DNA from 4 places in the Kitasatospora sp. NPDC059812 genome. Region 3 is predicted to be linked to each of the others. Evidence: riboswitches for the same ligand, from Rfam matches in the RefSeq annotation. Region 3 holds a riboswitch; each other region holds the start of a gene.
What was found. A riboswitch is a leader RNA that binds a small molecule or an ion and turns the genes downstream of it on or off. The one in region 3 is predicted to bind cobalamin.

Region 1 (3,949 bases), on a different contig from region 3:
CCTGCTGAACAGCCTGCTGATGGAGTACCCGGTCAGCCCGCTGGTCTCCGGGCACGACTACCTGGACGACGCCGGCCGGCCGCGCTGGCACCTGCACCTGGCCGACAACTCGCCGACCGCCACCGCGCACTTCAGCGCGGTCGCCTGCATGGGCCTGGCCGTCCACCTGACCGAGCTGGGCGCCGACCGGCTCGGCATCTGCCAGGCCGCGCCCTGCCGCAACGCCTACCTGGACACCTCGACCAACCGCTCCCGCCGCTACTGCTCGGACCGCTGCGCGACCCGCGCCAACGTCGCCGCGTACCGGGCCCGCAAGCGCCAGGAGGCCGAGGCCGCGGCACTCGGCGCCGCCGGCTAGGTCCCCGGCAGGGCCCAGGGGGTCAGAGCTGCTCCGCCCAGACGCCCAGGCGGCGGGCCAGGCCCGGCACCCGGGCCAGCCGGGTGCTCAGCAGCAGCCGCTCCAGCCGCCGCCCCGGCGCCAGCCAGGCCGGGCGCGGGCGCAGCCTCAGCAGCACCCGGCCGAGCACCAGTTCGTCCGGGACCGGGCCGTAGCTTCGGCTGTCGCTGTCCACCGGCCGGTTGTCGGACAGCAGCCACCAGCCCCTCGGACGCCGCTCGGCGGCCCGCTTCACCACCAGCAGGTCCTGCTGGAAGGGGTGCCGGAAGAGCACCACCGCGCCGGGCCGGATCGGCGCGCCGTAGCGCACCAGCAACTGGTCGCCCTCGCGCAGGGTCGGGACCATCGACGGGCCCGCCACGTCGACCAGCCCGAACGGCACCGCGCCGCCGCCCCGCCCCCGGGGTTCCGTGCCCGCCGGTTCCGTACCCGCCGGTTCCGTGCTCCGCGCCACGACTCCTCCTCCCGGACCGCCCGGTCCCAGTCTGCCGTACGGACCGTCACCCCGTTCGATCCGTTCGATGTCCGGATTACCCCGGTTCCGGGTCCGCCTTTTGCCCTAGGCCCACCGCCCGATCGCGAAACCCCGGGGGCGGAAGGGTAATCTCGGGCGCGGGAAGACGATCTAAGGAAGGACTCCCATGTTCTCTCGTCTGTTTGCACCGCGCGCCACCGCCCACGCCCACTGTGACCTGCCCTGCGGCGTGTACGACCCGGCGCAGGCCCGGATCGAGGCCGAGTCGGTCAAGGGCACCCAGGAGAAGTACCAGGCCAACGAGGACCCGGCTTTCCGCACCCGCGCCCTGATCATCAAGGAGCAGCGTGCCGAGGCCGTCAAGCACCACATCTCGGTGCTGTGGAGCGACTACTTCAAGGCCCCGCACTTCGAGAAGTACCCGCAGCTGCACCAGCTGATCAACGACACCCTGAAGGCCGCCTCGGCCGCCAAGGCGTCCACCGACCCCGCCACCGGCCAGGCCCTGCTGGACCTGATCGCCGAGGTCGACAAGATCTTCTGGGAGACCAAGCAGGCCTGAGCCTGACGCGTCGCCACCCGACCGCCCCCGTCCGCGAGCCCGGACGGGGGCGGTCGTGCGTTCACGCCCCATCCGAGCCCGGTAAGGGTTGCCTAGCCTGAGTGGCTGTTATGCTGCCAGGGCGTCCGAGGGGGAAGTCCGGTGTGAATCCGGCGCTGACCCGCAACGGTGAGCACGGCCCCGGGGCCGTGCCAGCCCGATCGCCCCCGGCCGCTGAACTCCCGACAACTCGCCGTGGACTGCGAGGGGATGGCGCCCGGGCCCGCGCCCGACCGGTGCCGCCCCCGCGCACCCGCGGCCCGAGGCAAGGCGCACCGTGAGCAGCACCGCAGCCGCGGGCAGTGGCGCAACGAGCCCGCCCGCCCGCCGAATACCCGCCCTCCCGCTCGCCGTCGGCCTGGCCGCCGCCCTGCTGCTCTCGCTGCTCTGCGGCGTGGCGCTGGGCGCCTCCGGGATCGGCCTGCCCCGCGTCCTGCGGCTGCTGGCCGCCGGGCTGACGGGCGGACGGCTGGAGGCGGAGGAGGCCGCCGCCTACGCGATCGTCTGGGAGATCCGGCTGCCACGTGCCGTGCTGGCCGCCGTGGTCGGCGCCGGGCTGGCCGCCACCGGGGTCGCCGTCCAGGCCCTGGTGCGCAACGCGCTGGCCGACCCGTTCGTACTCGGCATCTCCTCCGGCGCGGCCGTCGGCGCCAACGCGGTGCTGCTGCTCGGCGCCTTCGCCTCGCTCGGGGTGTGGGCGATCTCGGCCTCCGCGTTCGGCTCCGCGCTGGTCGCCATGGTGCTGGTCTACCTCGCGGCGCGGACGGCCTACGGGCTCACCCCGCTGCGGCTGGTGCTCACCGGCACCGCGCTCTCCTACGGCTTCTCCGCCGTCACCGCGCTGATGGTCTTCGCGGCCGCCCGCGGCGAGGCCGCCCGGGACGCCATGATGTGGCTGCTCGGCAGCCTCGGCGGCGCCACCTGGGGCTCGGTGCCGATCGCCGCCGCCACCGTGCTGGCCGGCCTGGCGTACCTGGCCTGCGCCGCCGGCCGGCTGGACGCGCTCGCCATGGGCGACGAGACGGCCGCCTCGCTGGGCGTGGACCCGGACCGGCTGCGCCGCGAGCTGTTCGTGGTGACCGCCGCCGTCACCGGCACGGTGGTGGCCGTCAGCGGGGCGATCGGCTTCGTCGGGCTGATGGTGCCGCACCTGGCCCGGATGCTGGTCGGCGCCGGGCACCGCCGGGTGCTGCTGGTCGCGCCGCTCGCCGGGGCGCTGCTGCTGGTCTGGGTGGACATCGTCTCGCGCACCCTGCTGGCGCCCGCCGAACTGCCGGTCGGGGTGGTCACCGCGGTGCTCGGGGTGCCCTGTTTCCTGCTGCTGATGCGCCGTCGCGGCTATTCCTTCGGAGGCCGCTGATGGATCTCGCCCTGGACTCCGTCTCGGTCGAGCTGGCCGGTGCCCGGCTGGTCCACGACGTCGCCCTGGACGCCGCCGCCGGGCAGGTGGTCGGACTGATCGGACCGAACGGCAGCGGCAAGTCGACGCTGCTGCGCTGCGTCTACCGGGCGCTGCGGCCGGCCGCCGGGGCCGTCCTGCTGGACGGCACGGACCTGCACGCGCTGACCGCGCGCGAGGCCGCCCGGCGGGTGGCCGCACTCCCCCAGGAGCACTCCGCCGAGTTCGACTTCACGGTGGCCGAGGTGGTCGCCATGGGCCGGCTGCCGCACCGGCGCGGCCTGGGCGGCCCGGGCGCGGACGACCACGCCCGCTGCACCGAGGCGCTGCGCAAGGTCGGCGCCGAGCAGTTGGCCGGGCGGGGCTTCCTGAGCCTGTCCGGCGGCGAGAAGCAGCGGGTGCTGATCGCCCGCGCGCTGGTCCAGGAGCCCCGGCTGCTGGTGCTGGACGAGCCCACCAACCACCTGGACATCGCCCACCAGTTGGACGTGCTGGCGCTGGTCCGGGAGGCCGGGCCGACGGTGCTCACCGCGCTGCACGACCTCAACCTGGCGGCCGGCCACTGCGACCTGCTGTACGTGCTGCAAGCCGGCCGGATCGTCGCCTCGGGGCCGCCCGCCGAGGTGCTCCGACCCGCCCTGCTGGCCGAGGTGTTCGGCGTCCGGGCCACCCCCGTCCGGCACCCGGTGACCGGCGCCGTCCAACTGCTCTTCGACCGGATCTGACCCACCCCCCGAAGGAACCCCCGTGCGCACCAAGGCCGTTGCCATCACCGCCCTGCTCACCCTCGGACTCACCGCCTGCGGCGCCGAGATCGCCCCGAGCGGCGACGCCACCGCCGCCTCCGCCCACTACCCGGTGACCGTGGAGAACTGCGGCACCAAGCTCACCTTCCCGCAGAAGCCCGCCCGGACGGTGACCAACGACGTCGGCATCACCGAGCTGATGCTCGCCCTCGGCCTGGCCGACCGGATGGCCGGCTACGTGATGCCCGACGACAAGGGCCGGGTCGACCAGGTCGCCTGGAAGGACGGCTACCAGCAGACCGCGTGGCTCTCCAAGAAGGAGATCACCAAG
Region 2 (3,949 bases), on a different contig from region 3:
GCAGCAGGCCGGCCAGCGCGCGCACCATGGTCGACTTCGCGGTGCCCTTCTCGCCGCGCACCAGCACGCCGCCCACGGCCGGCGAGACCGCGTTGAGCAGCAGGCCGAGCCGCAGGTCGGGCATGCCGACGATCGCGGTGAACGGATAGCGGACGTCACTCATGCATACTCCCCAGGTGCCCCGGGCGCCAGGAACGGCAGCGATCCGGCCGCCGGCACCCCGCCCTCGATCAGCTTCCACAGCGCGTCGGTGTCCGCGTGCTCCTCGATCAGGTCGCCCAGCCGGTCCAGCCGGGCCTCGCGCGCCTCGGCGAACGAGGTGTCCGGTGCCGGCACGAACGCCCGGCCCGCCAACGCGGCGACCTCGCGCAGGAGTTCACGACGGAAGCCGTCGTTCTCCAGCGCGCCGTGCCAGGTCGTGCCCCACACCGGGCCGACCCGGCAGCCGTCCAGGCCGTGCCCATCGTCATCGGAGAAGAACGGCTCGCCCCCCTCCACGGCCACTACCCCGTGGTGGATCTCGTACCCCTCGACCCGCTGCCCGTACGCCGTGCCGACCGGGCGCGCCAGCACCTTCTCGGCGCCGAACCGCACGTGCGTCGGCAGCAGGCCCAGGCCCTCGACCGAGCCGGCCCCGGACTCCACCTCGTCCTCGATCCCGCGCGCCAGCATCTGGTAGCCGCCGCACACCCCGAGGACCGGCAGCCCGGCCGCCGCCCGCGCCTTCAGCGCCGGCTCCAGGCCGCGTTCGCGCAGCCAGGCCAGGTCGGCCACGGTGGCCCGGGTGCCGGGCAGCACCACCAGGTCGGCGTCGGCCAGTTCCTCCGGCCGGGTCACCCAGCGCACCAGCACGCCGGGCTCCTGCGCCAGGGCGTCCAGGTCGGTGAAGTTCGACAGCCGGGGGAAGCGCACCACGGCCACCCGCAGTACGTCCGCCCCGAGCGGGCCGCGGCCGTCGACCCGGTCCACCACCGTGGACAGGTCCAGCGAGTCCTCGGCGTCCAGCCACAGGCCCGGCAGCATCGGCAGGGTGCCGAGCACCGGACGGCCGGTCAGCCCGTGCAGCATGTCCAGGCCGGGCGCCAGCAGCCGCGCGTCGCCGCGGAACTTGTTGACGAACCAGCCCGCCACGTGCCGCTGGTCCTGCGCCGACAGCAGCGCCAGCGTCCCGTACATCGCCGCGAAGACGCCGCCGCGGTCGATGTCCCCGACCACCACCACCGGCAGCCCGGCGGCCGTCGCCAGGCCCATGTTGGCGATGTCCCGGTCCCGCAGGTTGATCTCGGCGGGCGAACCGGCGCCCTCGCAGACCACCACCTCGTAGCGGCGGCGCAGATCCGCCAGGCACTCCAGCGACCGTTCCAGCAGGACGGGCTTGCGCTCGCGGTAGTCCAGCGCGCCCACCTCGGCGACCGGCCGGCCCAGCAGCACCACCTGGCTGCGGCCGTCCGCGCCCGGCTTCAGCAGCACCGGGTTCATCGCCGCCTCCGGCTCCACCCGGGCCGCCTGCGCCTGCATCGCCTGCGCCCGGCCGATCTCGGCGCCGTCGGCGGTGACGAAGGAGTTCAGCGACATGTTCTGCGCCTTGAACGGCGCGACCCGCACCCCCTGCCGGGCCAGCCAGCGGCAGATGCCCGCGGTCACCACGCTCTTGCCCGCGTCCGAGGTCGTCCCGGCGACCAGCAGTGCGTTGCTCATGCCCTTCCCCTCCACCGTGTCGTCAGCAAGCGCAGCGCGACGTGCCCCGCGACCGTCGTACCCAGGGCCAGCGCGCCCACCCGCCGGGAGAGCACGCAGGCCCGCTCGATGTCGTCCACCGTCACCGGGCGCAACTCCGCGCCCAGCACCGGCCGGTGCTCCACCCGCTCCCCGTACTGGAGGGTCCCGCCCAGCCGGACGCCCACCGCGCCCGCGAAGGCCGCCTCCGCCTGGCCCGCGTTCGGGCTCGGGTGCGCCGAGCCGTCCCGCCGCCAGACCCGCCAGGCCGTCTTCGGCTGCGGCGCGGCGGCCACCGTGAGCAGCGCCGTCAGCCGGGCGCCCGGCCAGCCCGCTACGTCGTCGAGCCGGGCCGAGGCCCAGCCGAACCGGGCGTACCGCGGCGAGCGGTGGCCGACCATCGCGTCCAGCGTGTTCACCGCGCGGAACGCCAGCAGCCCCGGCGTGCCCGCCAGCGTGCCCCAGACCAGCGCGTTCACCACGGCGTCCGCCGTGTTCTCGGCCACCGACTCGACCACCGCGCGGGCGATCTGCGGCCCGTCCAGCGCGCTCGGATCCCGCCCGCACAGGTGCGGCAGCCGTTCCCGCGCGGCCGTCAGATCACCCGTGGCCAGCGACCGGCCGATGGTGCGCGCCTCCCGGGTCAGCGAGGTGCCGCCCAGCACCGTCCAGGTCGCGGCGGCCGCCAGCGCGGCCCGGCCCAGCGGACGCCGGCCCACCGTACGGTCCAGGGCCACCGCGCCGGCCGCGACCGCGCCCACGCACAGCGCCGTGTACCCGGCGCCGGCCACCCGGTCGTCCTGCCACACCCGCCGCTCCAGCCGGGTCGCCGCGCCGCCGAAGACGGCCACCGGGTGGCCGCGCCGGGGGTCGGCGAAGCGGGCGTCCGCGGCGAAGCCCGCGGCGGCGCCGAGCGCGAACGCGGCGGCGCGGGTCAGCGGGCGCACGGCGGGTTCGGCGGAAGGCCGCGTCGGGTCCGGCGGGTCGGGGCAGCCTGCATCGCGTGCGTGTCCTCACTCAGGGTCCGCGCCCTGGATCGACGTACCGGGGGCGAGAGTCTCCTGGCTTCCGGGTCGGACGCACCCCCGGGCCTTCCAGCGGCTTCTGACGGTCCGCCGTGGCAATGTTCCGAGCGTGCTCCCCGGTGACAGTGGCGGGACCGCGCCGGACTCGCACCGGCTTCCTCTGCATGCCTCCGTTTGGCCCCAGGATCCCATCACGCGGCCGAACCGGGAGTCAACCGAGGTCACGGAGGGGTTGGTCACACCTCGGAGCCCTGTCGCCGGTGCCGTTCTCGCCCGCCCGAGGCCCGCCCCGCCCGACGCCCCGCCCGCCTGACGCCCCGCCCTGCCCGACGCCCCGCCGTACCCCGGACGGCCCAGCCCGGTGGCCGCCCGCGCGGCCCCCCGGTGAACTGGTGCCCGAACACCGTCCGAGCAGCGCCCGGACACCGCCCGGACACCGTCCGGTCCAAGACCAGCCAAGACCAGCAGAGCGGGGAGCGATATGCGTTGGGGAACCGCGGCCGTCGTGGCGGCCGCCGTCGTCGGCGCCGGGGCCGCCGTCCTGGTGATCGGCCGTCGGGCCTCCGAACGGCTGGTCCACCCGGCGAGCGCCGTCCGGGAGTCGGGCCCCGTCCTGGTGCGGAGCCTCGCCGCGGGCCGGATCACCTTCAACCGCCGCCCCGAGAGCCTGCGCCCCGGCCGCTGGGCCGTGGAGTGGGACGACCACGGCCACGCCGTCGTCGAGGACGTCCTGCACAGCGACGAGAACGGTGTCACCCGTCGCCTCGTCCGCGCCGACCGGGGCACCCTCACCCCCGGCACCGAGGTCCGCTTCACCCCCCGCGTCCACCTCGGCGACCCCACTGAGGCGCTCGGCCTCCCCTTCACCGACACCGCCGCCGACGGCGAACTCGGCGCCCTCCCCGCCTGGCGCCTCGACGGCAAACGCGGCACCTGGGTGATCCTCGTCCACGGCCCCGGCGCCGACCGGCAGCAGACCCTCCCGGTCCTCCCCGTCCTCGACCGCCTCGCCCTGCCCGCCCTCGCCGTCACCTACCGGGGCGACCAGGGCGCCCCCGCCTCGCCGGACGGGCTCGGCCACTTCGGCGAGACCGAGTGGCGCGACGTCGAGTCGGCGGTCCGGCTCGCCCTCGACAGCGGCGCCGGCCGGGTCATCCTGTACGGCTGGTCCCTCGGCGCCACCATGGCCCTCCAGACGGCCTCCCGCT
Region 3 (3,949 bases):
ACGTAGGTCGCCCGGAGCACCTTCTGGCAGCCCTGGTCACCGAGGACCTTGCCGAGCCCGCCGGTCGTCGAGTTCCCGTCCCAGCAGGGCGAGTCCAGCGAGACGAAGGTCCGGTTCCAGGTGGCGCCGTTGACCGTCACCTGGAGTGCGGAGAACAGCGCCCCCGCGTCCTGTGGTGCCGGGTCGGTGGCGGCCTCCCAGATCGGCTTCGACGGGTCGTCCGGCGCGCCGCCCGGGGTGCCGGCGGCACTTGGCGCGGCACTCTGGGCGGCACTCGGTGCGGCACTCGGCGCGGCGGAGGACGGCCGGTTGGAGGCCGAGGCGGTCGGCCCGGCGGTCGGCTTGTCGCCGTCGCCCTTCGTCAGCAGCACCGTCCCGCCCGCGACCAGGCCGCCGACCAGGACGACCGCGACCGCCACGCCGAGGGCCCGCAACCGGCGGCGGCGCTTGTCGTCCGCCGCGTTGCGGTCCGCCAGCGCCTGCCAGTTCGGCTCGGCGCGCTGCGGCGCCTGGGGCTGCGGGTGCGCCTGCGGGTGTCCTTGGGGATGCGCCTGGGGATGCGGCTGGGGGTTCGGCTGCCACTGCGGCGGCAGCTGCTGCCCTGGTTGGCCCGGCGGCGGCAGTGGAGGCTGCCCCGGCGGGCCGGGCTGCGCCACCGGCTGCGCGGGCGGCACCGGAGGCCCGTACGAGGCCGGCGGCGGCCCGAAGCCCCCGCTCGGCGGCAACACCGGACCGGGCACCACCGGCGGCTGCTGACCGTGCGCGTCCCCCGGCCCGGTGGGAGGCGTTCCCTGCGGACCCTGCCCGGGTGCGCCAGTTCCGTCGCTCACGCGCCCCCTCGCTTCGCTCGATGATCGCTTCGCGAAACGCGCCCCTCGGCGCTTCGCTCGCTCATGCGCCCAGATCGTAGGGCATGCCCCCGCCAGCCGGTCCGCCCGGTGACCGTTCCGTATCGAAACCAGGACGCCGGAGCCCGGAACCAGGGCCCCGGGAGCCCGGATCCGAGGCGCCCCAAGGCCACGACCCGCCCCCTCCCAGCACCCCCGGTTATCGCGCCGACACACCGCGCCGTACTACATGTGGGGTCGCATCAGAGAGACACCACAAGATGTATGCTCAATCCTGCTGTCGATGCAGGGGAACCCGGTGCGAATCCGGGACTGCCCCGCAGCGGTGAGCGGGCGGCTCCAGCAGCCGCACCGCGAGTCCGAGTACCTGCCGACGGTGTGCGCACGGGCCCTCCCGCAGAGGCCGCGCCAGCACGAGAACTACCTTCCGGGCCTCGCGGGCGGGCCGGGGACGCCACTGTCGCGCGACGCTTTCTGCGTACGTGCCGTGCTCCCCTGCCCCGAACGGCCCGGTACCCCCCGATCACCGCCGCCGATCGCCGCCAGGAGAGAGCGCCTTGACCACCGCTGCCTCAGCCACCCTGCCCGCCCAGGGCACCGGCCCCGCCCCCACCGACCCGACGGTCTCCGACCCCGGCGGCGCGCTCCTTCGGCTGCTCACCGACCGCAGCGTCGATCTCCCCCAGGTGGACCCCGGCCATGTCGCCGCCGCCGCGCTGCGCGGCCGCCACGCCGGCTCGGACTTCGCCGAGCTGCGCGGGCTGGCCGTGGACGCCGCCGCGTCGATGATCGCCGAGGACCCCCAGTACTCGAAGCTGGCCGCCCGGCTGCTCGCCCTGGAGATCGTCGACGAGGCGAACAGCCAGGGCTCGCGCTCCTTCGCCGCCTCGATCGCCGTCGGCCACGACGAGGGCCTGATCGGTGACACCACCGCCGCCTTCGTCGCCAAGCACGCCGCCGCCCTGGACGCCTTGATCGACGCGCACGGCGACGACCGCTTCGAGTACTTCGGCCTGCGCACCGTGCAGTCCCGCTACCTGCTGCGCCACCCGATCACCCGCAAGGTCATCGAGACCCCGCAGCACTTCCTGCTCCGCGTCGCCTGCGGCCTGGCGGTCGGCGACAGCGAGCAGTCCGTGCGCGAGGTCGCCGAGCTGTACGGCCTGATGAGCCGGCTGGAGTACCTGACCTCCTCGCCGACCCTGTTCAACTCCGGCACCCGGCACCCGCAGATGTCGAGCTGCTACCTGCTCGACTCCCCGCTGGACAACCTGGACTCGATCTACAACCGCTACGCGCAGATCGCCCGGCTGTCCAAGCACGCCGGCGGCATCGGCCTGTCCTACTCGCGCATCCGCTCGCGCGGCAGCCTGATCCGCGGCACCAACGGCAAGTCCAACGGCATCGTCCCGTTCCTGCGCACCCTCGACTCCTCGGTCGCCGCCGTCAACCAGGGCGGCCGCCGCAAGGGCGCGGCCTGCGTCTACCTGGAGACCTGGCACGCCGACATCGAGGAGTTCCTGGAGCTCCGCGACAACACCGGCGAGGAGGCGCGGCGCACCCACAACCTCAACCTGGCGCACTGGATCCCGGACGAGTTCATGCGCCGGGTCAACGCCAACGAGGACTGGTCGCTGTTCTCCCCCGCCGACGTGCCCGAGCTCGTCGACCTGTGGGGCTCCGACTTCGACGAGGCCTACCGCAAGGCCGAGCTGGCCGGCAAGGCCGTGCGCACCATCCCCGCGCAGACCCTGTACGCCCGGATGATGCGCACCCTGGCGCAGACCGGCAACGGCTGGATGACCTTCAAGGACGCCTCCAACCGCGCCGCCAACCAGACCGCGCTGCCCGGCCGCACGGTGCACTCCTCGAACCTGTGCACCGAGATCCTGGAGGTCACGGACGACTCCGAGACCGCCGTCTGCAACCTCGGCTCGGTCAACCTCGGCGCCCACGTCGCCCCCGGGGCCTCCGTCGACGACCTGCTCGGCGCCATGGACTGGGAGCGCCTCGACGCCACCGTCCGCACCGCCGTGACGTTCCTCGACCGCGTGGTGGACATCAACTTCTACCCGACCACCGAGGCCGGCACCTCCAACTCCCGCTGGCGCCCGGTCGGCCTCGGCGTGATGGGCCTCCAGGACGTCTTCTTCAAGCTGCGGATCGACTTCGACTCCGCCGAGGCCGCGCGGCTCTCCACCCTCATCGCCGAGCGCATCATGCTCACCGCGTACGAGCGCTCCGCCGACCTGGCCGAGCAGCTGGGCCGCCACGAGGCCTACGGCGAGACCCGCGCCGCCCGCGGCGAACTGCACATCGACCACTTCCCGACGGCCGCCCCGCAGTGGGCCGACCGCTGGACCGCGCTGCGCGCCCGCATCGCCGAGACCGGCCTGCGCAACTCGCTGCTGCTGGCCATCGCGCCGACCGCGACCATCGCGTCCATCGCCGGCGTCTACGAGTGCATCGAGCCGCAGGTCTCCAACCTGTTCAAGCGCGAGACGCTGTCCGGCGAGTTCCTCCAGGTCAACCCGTACCTGGTGCGCGAGCTCAAGGAGCTCGGCGTCTGGGACCAGCAGACCCGCGACGCCCTGCGCGAGGCCAACGGCTCCGTCCAGGAACTGGGCTGGCTGCCCGCCGAGGTCCGCTCGCTCTACCGCACCGCCTGGGAGCTGCCCCAGCGCGCGCTGATCGACCTGGCCGCGGCCCGCATGCCGTACCTCGACCAGAGCCAGTCGCTGAACCTGTTCATGGCGGCGCCGACCATCGGCAAGCTCAGCTCGATGTACGCCTACGCGTGGAAGGTCGGTCTCAAGACCACCTACTACCTGCGCTCGCGCCCGGCGACCCGGATCGCCCAGGCCGCCTCCGGTGCCGCCCGCGCCGCCGCGCCCGCGTCCGCGTCCGCGCCCGTGCCGGTGAACACCCCGACCCTCACCCCGGAGGAGGAGGCCGCGCTGGCCTGCTCCCTGGAGAACCCCGAGTCCTGCGAGGCCTGCCAGTGAGCACCCCCGACCGCGAGAAGATGCTGCTCGACCCCGGCTTCGAGCTGACCCTGCGCCCGATGCGCTACCCGTCGTTCTACGACCGGTACCGGGACG
Region 4 (3,949 bases), on a different contig from region 3:
CGGGGTCGATGCCGGCGGCGTAGGCGTTGAGGATGCCGCGCTCGTAGTCCGTGACGACCGGTGAGGCGCTCGGCCAGCCGGGGGCGGCGAGCTGGTTGCGGTACACCAGGCGGGCGTTCTTGGTGGGGTCGCCGCCGGGGGTGACGTCGGCGGCGGCCGTGCCGGCGGCCGCGAGTGCGCTGAACGCCCACTCGTTGGAGAGCCCGCCGCCGGTGACGTAGCTGCCGTCGGCGGCCTGGAGCGACTTCAGGTAGGTGACGCCGGTGCTCTTCGAGGTGGCTATCTGGGTCGGGCTGGCCGTCGCGTGGGCGGGGACGGCGGAGAGCAGGAGTGCGCCGGCCGTCAGGGCGACGGTGATGGCGGAGGCGGCGGAGGCAGCGCGGGAGGGGGTGGTCCGCGAGGAGGTGGTCTGCGAGGGGGTGGTTCGCGAGGGGGCGAGGAGGGACACGGGACAGGCTCCTTGGGGTGGCGGGCGCCGACCCTGCCCCGGAGTTCCGGCGTCCGTTGGAGGGCGCGCGACTGCCGGAGCGGTCGCCGCCCGGATCGCGTGGGCCGGCTTTCGCCATGGTGCGTGGCCGGGCGGGCATTCGGGCTCAGGGCGGCACGATGGCCACCCCACACCGCTGCGCGTCAGCCCCGGATTCGCACCGGGTTCCCCCGCTCGGCCACCGCGGACGCTACCGCACGGCGCACCGGTGCACGAGGTGGTGTGATCGATATGACGATCCGTTGACTCCCGTTCTACCGGCGTGGTCTGATGAACCGATTTTTTGCCCTCGGCATTCAGGGGAAGCCGGTCCAACTCCGGCGCTGACCCGCAACCGTGGACCCACCTGTGGTGGGTGAGCCGGAATGCCTGGACCGGGGGCCTGTTCACAGAGCACTTGCGTCGTCGCGGACTACGACGCGGTCCGGACGGTCCCTGCCCAGGAGACCGTCGGCTGCGCCGTTGCGTCCCGCGTCGACCGACCAGGGAGTCGTCGTGAGGGTCAGCAGCAGTCGCACACGTCACAGGAACCGGGACCTCGCCTCCGTGGTGGTCGCCGGTGCTGTCGCGGTCGCCGCCTGCGGAAGCGTCCTGTTCGGGCGCCCCGGCACCGCGGCCGCCGACCCGATCGAGCAGTGCACGGCGACGACGGGCGCGATCGTCGCCGTCGACTTCACCCACTGGGGCGGCGGCGTCGTCCGGGGCTGCGACGCCCACCCCACGACCGGGATGAACCTGCTGCACGCCGCCGGCTTCACCACTGCCGGAACCGAGCACGACGGACCCGCCTTCATCTGCCGCCTCGGAACCGGGACCTTCAACAGCGGCACCCAGTACCCGACGCCGGCCGAGGAACCCTGCGTCAACACCCCGCAGGCCACCGCGTACTGGTCGTACTGGATCGCCGAACCCGGCCAACAGGCCTGGTCCTACAGCCGGTTCGGCGCCGGGACGCAGAAGCCCAAGCCCGGCGAGGTCGAGGCCTGGGTGTACGGCGGCACCGACATCGGCGGCACCAGCGGGGCACCGGGCTTCACACCGGACTCAGTGAGAGCGAAGAGCGGTGGTTCGTCGGCTTCGCCGTCCGCCTCGCCATCCGCGTCGCCGTCGCCCTCGGCGACCCCGACTCCGACCCCGACCCCGACTCCGACCGGGCCGACCTCGACCGGGCCGTCCGCCACCGGTGACCCGGCGGCCGCCGCGGCCTGGCTGGCCCGCCAACTCGTCGGCGGCGACCACATGGAGAACTGGGCCGTCGAGGGGCCGGACTACCCCCGGACCGCCCTCACCGCCGTCGCCCTCGCCGCCGCCGGCACGCAGGACCCGGCGCTGCGCAGGACGACCGCCTTCCTCGCCGCCCACACCGACGCCTTCCTGTACCCCGACGGACCGGCCGGCCAGCCCGATGCGAGGGCCGCCGCACTGCTGGCCCTCGTCGCCGAGAGCACCGGCAGCGATCCCCGGGCCTTCGGCGGCCGGGACCTGATCGCCGCGCTCACCGGCCACGTCTGCACGGCGGCGGGGGAGAACGGCAGGTGCACCGCCGCCGGGGACTTCCTCGGCGCGGCCTCGCCCTGGGTCCAGTCCCTCGGCGTCATCGCCCTCCAGCGCGCCGGCGTCACGCCACCCGCCCCGGCGCTCGCCCGCTTCACGGCGCTCCAGTGCGCCGACGGCGGGGTGGCCGGATCGATGATCGTCGCCGGCGAGCACTGCGAGTCCGACCCGCTCACCACCGGCCTTGCGGTCCTCGCCCTGCGCACGGCCCCCGGGTACGAGACGGCGGCGAAGAAGGCTTCGGACCAGCTCGCGGCCGGACAGCAGGCCGACGGATCCCTGCTCCCGTACCTCGGCGCCCCCGGCGACACCATCAGCACCGCGAGCGCGGCCCAGGCGTTCAAGGCCACCGGACAGGACACCCGCCGGGCCGCCGCCACGGCCTGGCTCGCCGCCCGGCAGGGCGCGGACGGCGGCTTCGGCCCCGACGCGTCGACCACCGACCCGGACCCGGCGGCCACCGAGCAGGCGATCCTGGCCCTGACCGGCACCGACCTCACCAGCGTCCGGCACAACCCGGACGCCGGCACGCCGCCGACGACGCCCGCCACCACCCCGCCGACGACGCCCGCCAGCACGCCGCCTGCCGGAAGAACCCCCGACGCCGCCAAGGGCAGCGCCTACCTCACCGACCCCTCCCGCCTGATCAACGGCCGCTACTACGAGGGCTTCCCGGCCTTCGCCGACTTCGGCCTCACCATCGACGGCGCCTACGCCCTCGCGGCCACCGGCACCGACGACGCCGCGCTGCGCAGGATCGTCGACTTCCTGGACCAGCCGGGCAAGGACGCCGGTGAGCGCACCGTCAACGACTGGACCGGCATCGGCACCGAGTACGCAGGCGGCGGCTCGATCGGAAAGGAGGCGCTGCTCGCCGAGGCGGTCGGCCGCAACCCGCGCGCCTTCGGCGGCCACGACCTGATCGCCGCCCTGGCCGCCCTCGTGTGCACCAAGGCCGACCAGAGCACCGGCTGCGCGGCGCCCGGCAACTACACCTACGCCACCTCGGTGTTCTCCCAGGCGCTCGGCATCATGGCCCAGCTCCGGGCCGGGGACTCGACGAACGCCGCTCCCGCGATCGCCTACCTGAAGGGCCTCCAACACCAGGACGGCTCCTGGCCCAGCCTGATCCCCGCCACCGGGGACTCCGACGTGGACAGCACGGCGATGGCCGTCATGGCCCTCGCCCTCGTGCCGGGAGACGAGGCCGCGCGGGCCGTCGACCAGGGCCTCGGCTGGCTCGCCGCGCGGCAGTTGCCCGACGGCGGCTTCCCGGGAGCGGCCGGCGACTCGACCAACTCGGCCGCGCTCGCCATCCAGGGCATGACGCTGCGCCAGGCCTCGTACGGCGCCCAGATCGCCAAGGCGCGCGACTTCCTGGCGGGTCAGCAGAACGGCGACGGCGGGTTCAACGTCGCCTCCGCCGGGCAGCCGGGATCGGACGTCCGCGCGTCCACGCAGGTGCTCGGCGGTGCCACCGGGATCTCGTTCGGCACGCTGTTCCGGGACCTCGGGGGAACGTCGACGCCGACGCCGACTCCGACTTCCACCGGGACGGCGACCCCGACGGGTACGCCGACCGGCACGCCGACGGGCACGCCCACTGGTACTCCCACGGGCACGCCGACCGATACCCCGACCGGCACGCCCACGAACACGTCCACGAACACGCCCACGGGCACGCCGAGCCCGACGGGCTCTCCCGCCACGGCTGGTCCCTCGGACACCGCCGTTCCCTCGACCGGCGACGGTTCGGCCACCTGGTCGGCCGGTGGCATCGACGCTCCGGCCGGTGGGGGTGGCGGTGGCGCACCCGTCGCCGTCGCCCCCGCCGGTGGCGTGCCGGCGCAGGCCGGTTCCGGCAGCCTGGCCCGGACCGGAACCCAGGCCCTGACGCTGACGGCGGGC

Region 1: linked by a shared signal. The riboswitch ahead of ACFV6D_RS35425 (iron ABC transporter permease) and the one ahead of ACFV6D_RS25615 (ribonucleoside-diphosphate reductase subunit alpha) in region 3 are both predicted to bind cobalamin.
Region 2: linked by a shared signal. The riboswitch ahead of ACFV6D_RS05740 (cobalamin biosynthesis protein) and the one ahead of ACFV6D_RS25615 (ribonucleoside-diphosphate reductase subunit alpha) in region 3 are both predicted to bind cobalamin.
Region 4: linked by a shared signal. The riboswitch ahead of ACFV6D_RS21880 (prenyltransferase/squalene oxidase repeat-containing protein) and the one ahead of ACFV6D_RS25615 (ribonucleoside-diphosphate reductase subunit alpha) in region 3 are both predicted to bind cobalamin.

Annotation. Positions count from the first base shown of each region.
Region 1 covers NZ_JBHWIO010000116.1:6,609-10,557, forward strand. The annotation lists gene ACFV6D_RS35410 (CGNR zinc finger domain-containing protein) at 1-358, shown strand, start outside; gene sodX (nickel-type superoxide dismutase maturation protease) at 381-743, opposite strand; gene sodN (superoxide dismutase, Ni) at 1,039-1,434, shown strand; cobalamin riboswitch at 1,523-1,661, shown strand; gene ACFV6D_RS35425 (iron ABC transporter permease) at 1,751-2,833, shown strand; gene ACFV6D_RS35430 (ABC transporter ATP-binding protein) at 2,833-3,597, shown strand; gene ACFV6D_RS35435 (ABC transporter substrate-binding protein) at 3,620-3,949, shown strand, end outside.
Region 2 covers NZ_JBHWIO010000007.1:74,560-78,508, reverse strand. The annotation lists gene ACFV6D_RS05750 (putative cobaltochelatase) at 1-163, opposite strand, end outside; gene ACFV6D_RS05745 (cobyric acid synthase) at 160-1,698, opposite strand; gene ACFV6D_RS05740 (cobalamin biosynthesis protein) at 1,695-2,663, opposite strand; cobalamin riboswitch at 2,771-2,903, opposite strand; gene ACFV6D_RS05735 (alpha/beta hydrolase family protein) at 3,223-3,949, shown strand, end outside.
Region 3 covers NZ_JBHWIO010000057.1:38,500-42,448, reverse strand. The annotation lists gene ACFV6D_RS25620 (hypothetical protein) at 1-830, opposite strand, end outside; cobalamin riboswitch at 1,096-1,238, shown strand; gene ACFV6D_RS25615 (ribonucleoside-diphosphate reductase subunit alpha) at 1,430-3,853, shown strand; partial or broken gene ACFV6D_RS25610 (ribonucleotide-diphosphate reductase subunit beta) at 3,874-3,949, shown strand, end outside.
Region 4 covers NZ_JBHWIO010000043.1:53,866-57,814, forward strand. The annotation lists gene ACFV6D_RS21875 (hypothetical protein) at 1-358, opposite strand, end outside; cobalamin riboswitch at 582-658, opposite strand; cobalamin riboswitch at 736-879, shown strand; gene ACFV6D_RS21880 (prenyltransferase/squalene oxidase repeat-containing protein) at 983-3,949, shown strand, end outside.